2 regions of the Streptomyces sp. NPDC126497 genome follow, and region 1 is predicted to be linked to the other one. Evidence: riboswitches for the same ligand, from Rfam matches in the RefSeq annotation. Region 1 holds a riboswitch; the other holds the start of a gene.
What was found. A riboswitch is a leader RNA that binds a small molecule or an ion and turns the genes downstream of it on or off. The one in region 1 is predicted to bind thiamine pyrophosphate.
Positions count from the first base shown of each region.

Region 2: another riboswitch for thiamine pyrophosphate. It lies ahead of ABTY20_RS07625 (thiamine ABC transporter substrate-binding protein); the one in region 1 lies ahead of thiO (glycine oxidase ThiO).

Region 1 is NZ_JBEORT010000002.1:184,777-189,080, reverse strand. It holds gene ABTY20_RS02005 (thiazole synthase) at 153-947, opposite strand; gene thiS (sulfur carrier protein ThiS) at 950-1,150, opposite strand; gene thiO (glycine oxidase ThiO) at 1,147-2,313, opposite strand; TPP riboswitch at 2,310-2,422, opposite strand; gene ABTY20_RS01990 (avidin-fold protein) at 2,465-2,803, shown strand; gene ABTY20_RS01985 (NAD(P)/FAD-dependent oxidoreductase) at 2,836-4,077, shown strand; gene ABTY20_RS01980 (Rv2175c family DNA-binding protein) at 4,151-4,304, shown strand, end outside.
Region 2 is NZ_JBEORT010000009.1:69,229-73,532, forward strand. It holds gene ABTY20_RS07615 (hypothetical protein) at 210-431, opposite strand; gene rlmN (dual-specificity RNA methyltransferase RlmN) at 604-1,710, shown strand; TPP riboswitch at 1,735-1,840, shown strand; gene ABTY20_RS07625 (thiamine ABC transporter substrate-binding protein) at 1,921-3,006, shown strand; gene ABTY20_RS07630 (ABC transporter permease) at 3,054-4,304, shown strand, end outside.

The DNA of each region.
Region 1 (4,304 bases):
CCCCCGGTGCCTCGAAGGCCCGGGAGGTGCCCCCGGGGCGGCACGGGTGGGCGGTGGGGGCCCTCCGCTCCAGCGGAGCCGGGAGCGGGGGAGGGACCCCGTCGGCGCCGGGCAGCGCGACCCGCCCCCGCCCGGCCGACGTCCCCGCGCCGTCAGAACGCGGGCCGCTCCGGATCCAGCACGGCCATGCCCTCCGCAGGGGACGACGCCTCGGCGAACCACCGCCGGGGAATCCGCCCCGCCAGCCGCGCCAGCCGCCCCGCCTCCACCGCACACCGCATCGCGGAGGCCATCAGCACCGGCTCCTGCGCCCGGGTGACCGCCGACGCCAGCATCACCCCCGCGCAGCCCAGCTCCATCGCCAGCGCCGCGTCGGACGCGGTCCCCGCCCCGGCGTCCAGGATCACCGGCACCCCCGCCCGCTCCACGATCAGCTCGAAGTTGTGCGGATTGCGGATCCCCAGCCCCGACCCGATCGGCGACCCCAGCGGCATGATCGCCGCGCACCCGGCGTCCTCCAGCTTCCGCGCCAGCACCGGATCGTCGTTGGTGTACGGCAGCACCGTGAACCCGTCGTCGACCAGCGTCTCCGCCGCGTCCAGCAGCTCGACCGGATCCGGCAGCAGGGTCCGCTCGTCGGCGATGACCTCCAGCTTGATCAGGTCCGTGCCGAGCGCCTCCCGCGCGAGACGCGCGGTGAGCACGGCCTCCCCGGCGGTGAAGCACCCCGCCGTGTTCGGCAGCACCCGGATGCCCAGCCTCTCCAGCACCGACAGCACGGACCCCCGCACCGAGGGGTCCACCCGCCGCATCGCGACGGTCGTCAGCTCCGTCCCGGACGCCACCAGCGCCCGTTCCAGCACATCGAGGCTCGGCGCCCCGCCGGTGCCCATGATCAGGCGGGACGTGAAGGACGTACCGCCGAGGAGGAACGGATCGTCGGCCATGGTCAGCCTCCCTGGACGGCGGTCAGGACTTCCACGCGGTCGCCCTCGCTGAGGGGGGTGGCGGACCACTGCGCGCGCGGGACGACGGTTTCGTTGAGGGCGGCGGCGACCCCGGAGGGCGCCGCGGTGAGGGACCTCACCACGAGGTCGAGAGCCGTGCCGGGCGCGAACTCCCGGCGCTCCCCGTTGACCGAGACGTTCATGCGGGCTGCTCCGTGCGGACGGCGGCGCCGAAGCGCCGGGGACTGAAGGGACGGGCCGCCTCCGGCAGGGTCCCGGTGGTGAGGACCTCCGCCATGGCGTCGCCGGTGACCGGCGTCAGCAGGACGCCGTTGCGGTAGTGGCCGGTGGCCAGGAGCAGCCCCTCGAGCTCCGTCGGGCCGAGCAGGGGCGCGTTGTCGGGGGAGCCGGGGCGCAGTCCGGCCCGGGTCTCGGTCAGCGGCAGCTCGGTGATCCCGGGGACCAGCTCGTGGGCGTCGCGCAGCAGCTCGTACACGCCGCCCGCGGTCACCGTGGTGTCCCAGCCCGTCTCCTCGCTGGTCGCCCCGATCACCAGCTCGCCGTTCTCGCGCGGCACCAGGTAGACGTGGCTGCCGCGCACCACGGCCCGCACGGTCCGGCTCAGGAACGGGCCGTGGCGGCCGGGCATCGTCAGCCGTACCACCTGGCCCTTCACGGGACGCACGGGAGGCAGGACGTCCGCGGGCACGCCCGCGAGCCGCCCGCTGAGGCTGCCCGCAGCGAGCACCACCTGCCCGGCGCCCAGCCCGGTGCCGTCGGCCGTGACGACGCCCGTCGCGCGGTCCCCGGCGACCACGAGCCGCTCGGCCCGCGCACGGTGGACGACGACGCCCGAACGCTCACAGGCGGTCACCAGGGCGGCCGCCAGCCGTCGCGGGTCGATCTGGTGGTCGCCGTCCACCCGCAGACCGCCGCGCACCCCCGGCGCGAGCATCGGCTCCAGACGGCGGCACTCGCGCCCCGACAGCCACTGCGACTCCAGCCCCGACCGCTGCTGCAGCGCGTGCAGTTCCCGCAGGTGGGCCCGGTCGTCGGCGTCCAGCGCCACGGCGAGCGTGCCGCACGCGCGGTAGCCGAGACCGTGGCCGGTGAACTCGGTCAGCTCGGCCGCGAAGGCGGGGTAGCGCCGCGCGGAGGCGAGGTTCAGACCGAGCAGGGTCTCCTCGCCGTAGTGCAGTTCCGTGACGGCGGCCAGCATCCCGGCGGCCACCCGGGCGGCGCCGCCGCCCGGCTCGGGGTCCACCACGGTGGTGGCGAGACCGCGCTGCGCGGCCCGCCAGGCCGTGACCAGACCGATGATCCCGCCCCCGACGACGAGGACGTCCGAGGTGCGCGTGGGCGACATGGGCGTCCAGCTCCTCCCTTCGCCGGCATGACCCGGATCAGGTGCGTACGGTCGGAGGCCGTCAGCCTCCCTCTCAGCCCGGTGCGTCCGGGCTCCCGCGAGTGCTTGTACGTTGACCACACCCTAGCAACGCGCCCGTAAGGACTCCCCAGTGGCACGCTCCCTCGACGGACTCGTCCTCGCCCCCGTGGCCGACCAGGCCCCCGGCCAGGTCGGCACCCGCACCCGCTTCGTCTACCACGAGCGGGACGGCGAGGTCTGGGCCGAGTACGCGGGCGGCGACGTCGTGCGCGGACATCTGGTGGGCACCCGCGCCGGGGACCGGCTGGACTTCCGGTACGTGCAGCTCAAGCGGGACGGCACGACCTCCTCGGGGCACTGCGTGTCGACGGTCGTGGAACTGCCCGACGGGCGGGTGCGGCTGGAGGAGAGCTGGGAGTGGGAGTCGCAGCCGGGCAGCGGGACGAGCGTGGTGGAGCAGCTCGCCTGAACGGTGCCGCGCCGGGTGTCTAAGGTGAGCGGGTGAGCGAGCAGAGACAGGAACCGGGACGGTCCGGTCCGCGGCGGGTGGTGGTGGCGGGCGCGGGCATGGCCGGCGTGCAGACCGCGGTCGCCCTGCGGGAGCGGGGCTTCACCGGCACCGTGACCCTGATCGGCGCGGAACCCCACCAGCCGTACGACAGGCCGCCGTTGTCCAAGGCGGTGCTGCTCGGCGAGGCCGAGGACTCCGCCTTCGACGTGGACTTCGAGGAGCTCGGCGTCGACCTGCGGCTCGGCTGCGAGGTGCGGGGCCTGCGCCCCGGCGACCACGAGCTGGACACGGAGGCCGGCCCCGTCCCGTACGACGTCCTGGTGGTCGCCACCGGGGCGGAACCGGTCCGGCTGCCGGGCACGGAGGGCGTCCCCGGCGTGCACCTGCTGCGCACCCTGGACGACGTCGCGCGGCTGCGTCCGGTGCTCGCGCGGCAGCACGACGTCGTGGTGGTCGGCGCCGGCTGGATCGGCGCGGAGTTCGCCACGGCGGCCCGCGAGGCGGGCTGCGCGGTCACCGTCGTGGAGGCCGGGGAACGGCCGCTCGCCCAGGCGCTGCCCGCCGAGGTGACCGCCCCGATGGCCGCCTGGTACGCCGACGCCGGCGTCACGCTGCGCACCCGTGCGCGCGTGGAGCGCGCCGAGCCCGGCGCCGTGTTCCTGGACGACGGCACGCGGCTGCCCGCGGGCGCCGTGGTCGTCGGCATCGGCGCCCGGCCCGCCACCGCCTGGCTGGCGGGCTCCGGGATCGAGCTCGGGGCGCACGGGGAGGTCGTCGCCGACCGCCGTCTGGCGACCTCGCTGCCGGACGTGTACGCGGTCGGCGACTGCGCGTCCTTCCCGTCCGCGCGCTACGGCGAGCGCCTGCTGGTCCACCACTGGGACAACGCCCTCCAGGGGCCGCGCACGGTCGCCGCGAACATCCTGGGTGCGCCCGGCGGCCGGGAGCCGGCGGTCTACGACCCGGTGCCGTACTTCTGGTCCGAGCAGTTCGGGCGCTTCGTGCAGTACGCGGGGCACCACGCGGCCGCCGACCGGGCGGTGTGGCGCGGGGACCCCGCCGGGGCGGCGTGGAGCGTCTGCTGGCTGCGGGGGTCCCGCCCGGTCGCGCTGCTCGCGGTGGGGCGGCCCCGGGACCTGACGCAGGGGCGCAGGCTGATCGAGGCGGGCACGGCGATGGACGCGGAGCTGCTGGCGGACCCGGCGCGGCCCCTGAAGTCGGCGACCGCGTGAGACCGGGGCCGCGGTGGGCCCGTCCGGGCGGGGCTGACTTCCGACTGTCGGTGGCAGATGGCACGCTTGTCCCGTGACCGAGATTGACGCAAAGATCGATGCTCTCGTCCCCGCCTGGCTCACCCTCCCCGACATCGCCGAGATGCTCGGCGTCGAGGTGACGCGCGTCCGGCAGCTGGTCAAGGAGGGCCAGCTCATCGCCGTACGCCGGGGTGAGAACCGCGCGC
Region 2 (4,304 bases), on a different contig from region 1:
CGGCCGTGCCCCGGCCGTGCCCCCGGCCGTGCCCGATCGAGTGGTGAGCCGCGGGGAAAGCCGAACGCTGTCGGAGCCCGGGCACGCGCGGCCCCTGGCCGACTGCTCGGGTCAGGGGCCGTTCCCACCACCCCTCGCGCGAAGGCGGTGGGATGTGAACCCACGGTGACATCGCTGCCACGACGGTTTTCAAGATCGCGTCCGTTGGGTCATGAGTGGAAGTTCGCCCAGTACTCCTCGTGGCTCTTGGTGAAGTCGGCCGCGCGTTCCCGTCGCAACACCTCGTAGCGTGCGACGTAGGCGTCGAGGGCTCCACGCAACGAGCAGCCGAGGTGATCACGTAGCGTCTTCAGCCCGAGGATGATCTGCCCGGCGACGATCGCGTCGTCGGCCGCCTCCGCACCCGTCTCGCCACCGCCGCCAGGACCCATGGGGTGATCACATCCCACATCCATGGCCAGGTCAACGGGTTGTCCCGCAGTGCCCCCGGGCCGCCCCGGGCCTTCGAGGGGGACCGGCGACGGCGGACGGCGGCCGCCAGCGACAGGCGTCCGGACCGGCAGCCGCAGGTCACGCAAGTTGATCTGCGACACTGGTAGCACCATGCCCAAGCCCGGAGAACTCACCTTTGTCGCGCCGCGCGGAGCCAAGAAGCCCCCGCGGCACCTCGCCGACCTCACGCCCGCCGAGCGCAAGGAGGCGGTCGCCGCGGCCGGTGAGAAGCCGTTTCGTGCCAAGCAGCTCTCGCAGCACTACTTCGCGCGGTACGCGCACGACCCGGAGCAGTGGACCGACATCCCCGCCGGTTCCCGCGACAGGCTCCGGGAGGCGCTGCTGCCGGAGCTGATGACGGTCGTGCGACACCTGTCGACCGACCAGGGCACCACCCGCAAGACGCTGTGGAAGCTGTTCGACGGCACGCTCGTCGAGTCGGTGCTGATGCGCTACCCGGACCGGGTGACGATGTGCATCAGCTCGCAGGCCGGCTGCGGCATGAACTGCCCGTTCTGCGCGACCGGACAGGCCGGGCTGGACCGGAACCTGTCGACCGCCGAGATCGTGCACCAGATCGTGGACGGGATGCGGGCGCTGAGGGACGGCGAGGTGCCCGGTGGCCCGGCGCGGCTCAGCAACATCGTGTTCATGGGCATGGGGGAGCCGCTCGCCAACTACAACCGGGTCGTGGGGGCGATCCGCCGTCTGACCGACCCCGAGCCGGACGGGCTCGGCCTGTCCCAGCGCGGGATCACCGTGTCGACCGTCGGCCTCGTGCCGGCGATCCACCGGTTCTCCGACGAGGGCTTCAAGTGCCGGCTCGCCATCTCGCTGCACGCCCCCGACGACGAGCTGCGCGACACCCTCGTCCCCGTGAACACGCGGTGGAAGGTGCGCGAGGTGCTCGACGCCGGGTTCGAGTACGCGGCCAAGTCGGGCCGTCGGCTGTCCATCGAGTACGCCCTCATCCGGGACATCAACGACCAGGCCTGGCGCGGTGACCGGCTCGGACGGATGCTCAAGGGCCGGCCGGTGCACGTCAACCTCATCCCGCTCAACCCCACGCCCGGCTCCCGGTGGACCGCCTCCCGTCCCGAGGACGAGAAGGCGTTCGTGGAGGCGATCGCCGCGCACGGTGTGCCGGTGACGATCCGGGACACCCGGGGGCAGGAGATCGACGGGGCGTGTGGTCAGCTCGCCGCGAGCGAGCGGTAATGTGACTCGCGTAAGCACATCTTCATATTCCGACAGGGGAGCGCCACAGCGCTGAGAGTGCGGCACCGGCCGCAGACCCTCCGAACCTGGCCCAGGTCATTCTGGGTAGGGAGATCGGTCATCACTCGAGCTGTTGCGCCCTGCCCGGGACCCCGCAGAGGGGTTCCGGGCAGGGCCGCGTCTCTTCCTGGTCACTCCAGGAGGAATCAAGTGGGCATCACCAAGAAGGTCACGGCCCTGGCCGTCGGGCTGGGGCTGGTCACGCTGTCCGCGTGCGGGTCGTCCGGCGGCGACGCCGACGGCAGCGGCGGCGGGTCCGGGACCGTGACCCTCGTCAGCCACAATTCGTGGGCCGTGTCGAAGGACGTCGTCGCCGCCTTCGAGAAGCAGTCCGGCTACAAGCTCAGGGTCCTCGAGGACGGCGACGCCGGGCAGGCCGTGAACAAGGCGATCCTGACCAAGGACAACCCGCAGGGTGACGTCTTCTTCGGCGTCGACAACACCCTGCTGTCCCGCGCCCTCGACAACGGGCTGTTCCAGCCGTACGAGGCGAAGGGCGCGGACCTGATCCTGCCCGGGTACCGGGTGGACGAGGACGAGCACCGGGTCACCCCCGTCGACAGCGGCGACGTCTGCGTCAACTACGACAAGGCGTGGTTCGAGAAGAAGAAGCTGACCCCGCCGAAGACCTTCGACGACCTGGCCAAGCCCGCGTACAAGGACCTCCTCGTCGTCGAGAACGCCTCCACCTCCTCGCCCGGCCTCGGCTTCCTGCTCGGCACGGCCGCGAAGTACGGGGACGAGGGCTGGCCGGACTACTGGAAGAAGCTCAAGGCCAACGGAGTGAAGGTGGTCGACGGCTGGGAGCAGGCCTACAACGAGGAGTTCTCCGGCTCGGCCGGCGGCAGGAAGGCCAAGGCCGACCGGCCGCTGGTGGTGTCGTACGCCTCCTCGCCGCCCGCCGAGGTCGTCTACGCCGATCCGAAGCCGGAGACCGCCCCGACCGGCGTCGCCGAGGGCACCTGCTTCCGCCAGGTCGAGTACGCGGGGCTGCTGAGCAACGCGAAGAACCCCGAGGGCGGAAAGGCGCTGCTCGACTTCCTGATCAGCAAGCGGTTCCAGGACGACATGCCGCTCAACATGTTCGTCTACCCGGTGCGGGAGGCCGCCCAGGTGCCCGAGGAGTTCGTGAAGTTCGGGCCGCAGGCGAAGGACCCGCAGACCATGGACCCGGAGAAGATCGCCGCCCACCGTGACCAGTGGGTCAAGTCGTGGACCTCGCTGGTACTGAAGTGACGCGAGCCGCGGCCGGGCGGCGCGGGAGCGCGGCGCGGTTCGGCCTGATGGCCGTGCCCGTCGCGTTCTTCGCCGTCTTCTTCGCCTATCCCGTCACCGCGATCGTCGCGCGCGGACTGAAGGCCGACGGGACCTGGCGGCTCGGGCGGATCGGGGACGTCCTGGCACAGTCGGACGTCCGGCAGGTCCTGTGGTTCACCACCTGGCAGGCGCTGGCCTCCACCGCCCTCACCCTGCTGATCGCCCTGCCCGGCGCCCATGTCCTCGCCCGCTTCGACTTCCCCGGCAAACAGGTGCTGCGGGCCGTGGTCACCGTGCCGTTCGTGCTGCCGACGGTCGTCGTCGGCACGGCGTTCATGGCGCTCGTGGGACGCGGCGGGCTCCTCGACGAACTGTGGGGCCTGCGGCTGGACACCACGGTGTGGGCGATCCTGCTCGCGCACGTCTTCTTCAACTACGCCGTCGTCGTGCGCACCGTGGGCGGGCTGTGGTCCCAGCTCGACCCGCGGCAGGAGGAGGCCGCGCGGATGCTCGGCGCCTCGCGGTTCGCGGCCTGGCGCACCGTCACCCTGCCCGCGCTCGCGCCCGCCGTGGCCGCCGCCGCGCTGATGGTCTTCCTGTTCACCTTCACCTCCTTCGGCGTGGTGCAGATCCTCGGCGGGCCGACCTTCTCCACGCTCGAAGTGGAGATCTACCGGCAGACCTCCGAGATCTTCGACCTCTCCACGGCCGCCGTCCTGACAATGATCCAGTTCGTCGCCGTGGGCGCGATCCTCGCCCTGCACGCCTGGACCGTACGGCGCCGGGAGACCGCGCTGCGGCTGGTGGACGCCTCGGTGACCGCGCGGCGGCCGCGCGGCGCCGGGCAGTGGGCGCTGCTGGGCTCCGTCGTCGCCACCGTCGCCGTGCTGCTCCTGCTGCCCCTCGCGGTCCTGGTGGAGCGGTCCTTCGGGGCCGCCGGCCTCGGCTACTACCGGGCGCTGACCGAGGACGACGGGGGAGTGTTCCTGGCCGCTCCGATCGAGGCGGTCGGCAACTCGCTGCAGTACGCGGTCGCCGCCACCGCCATCGCCGTGCTGGTCGGCTCTCTCGCCGCCGTCGCGCTGACCCGGCGGGACGCGGGCCGGCTGGTGCGCGGCTTCGACGCGCTGCTGATGCTGCCGCTCGGGGTGTCCGCGGTGACCGTCGGCTTCGGTTTCCTGATCGCCCTCGACGAGCCGCCGCTGGACCTGCGGGCCTCCTGGATCCTGGTCCCGCTCGCCCAGGCGCTCGTCGGCGTCCCCTTCGTCGTACGGACC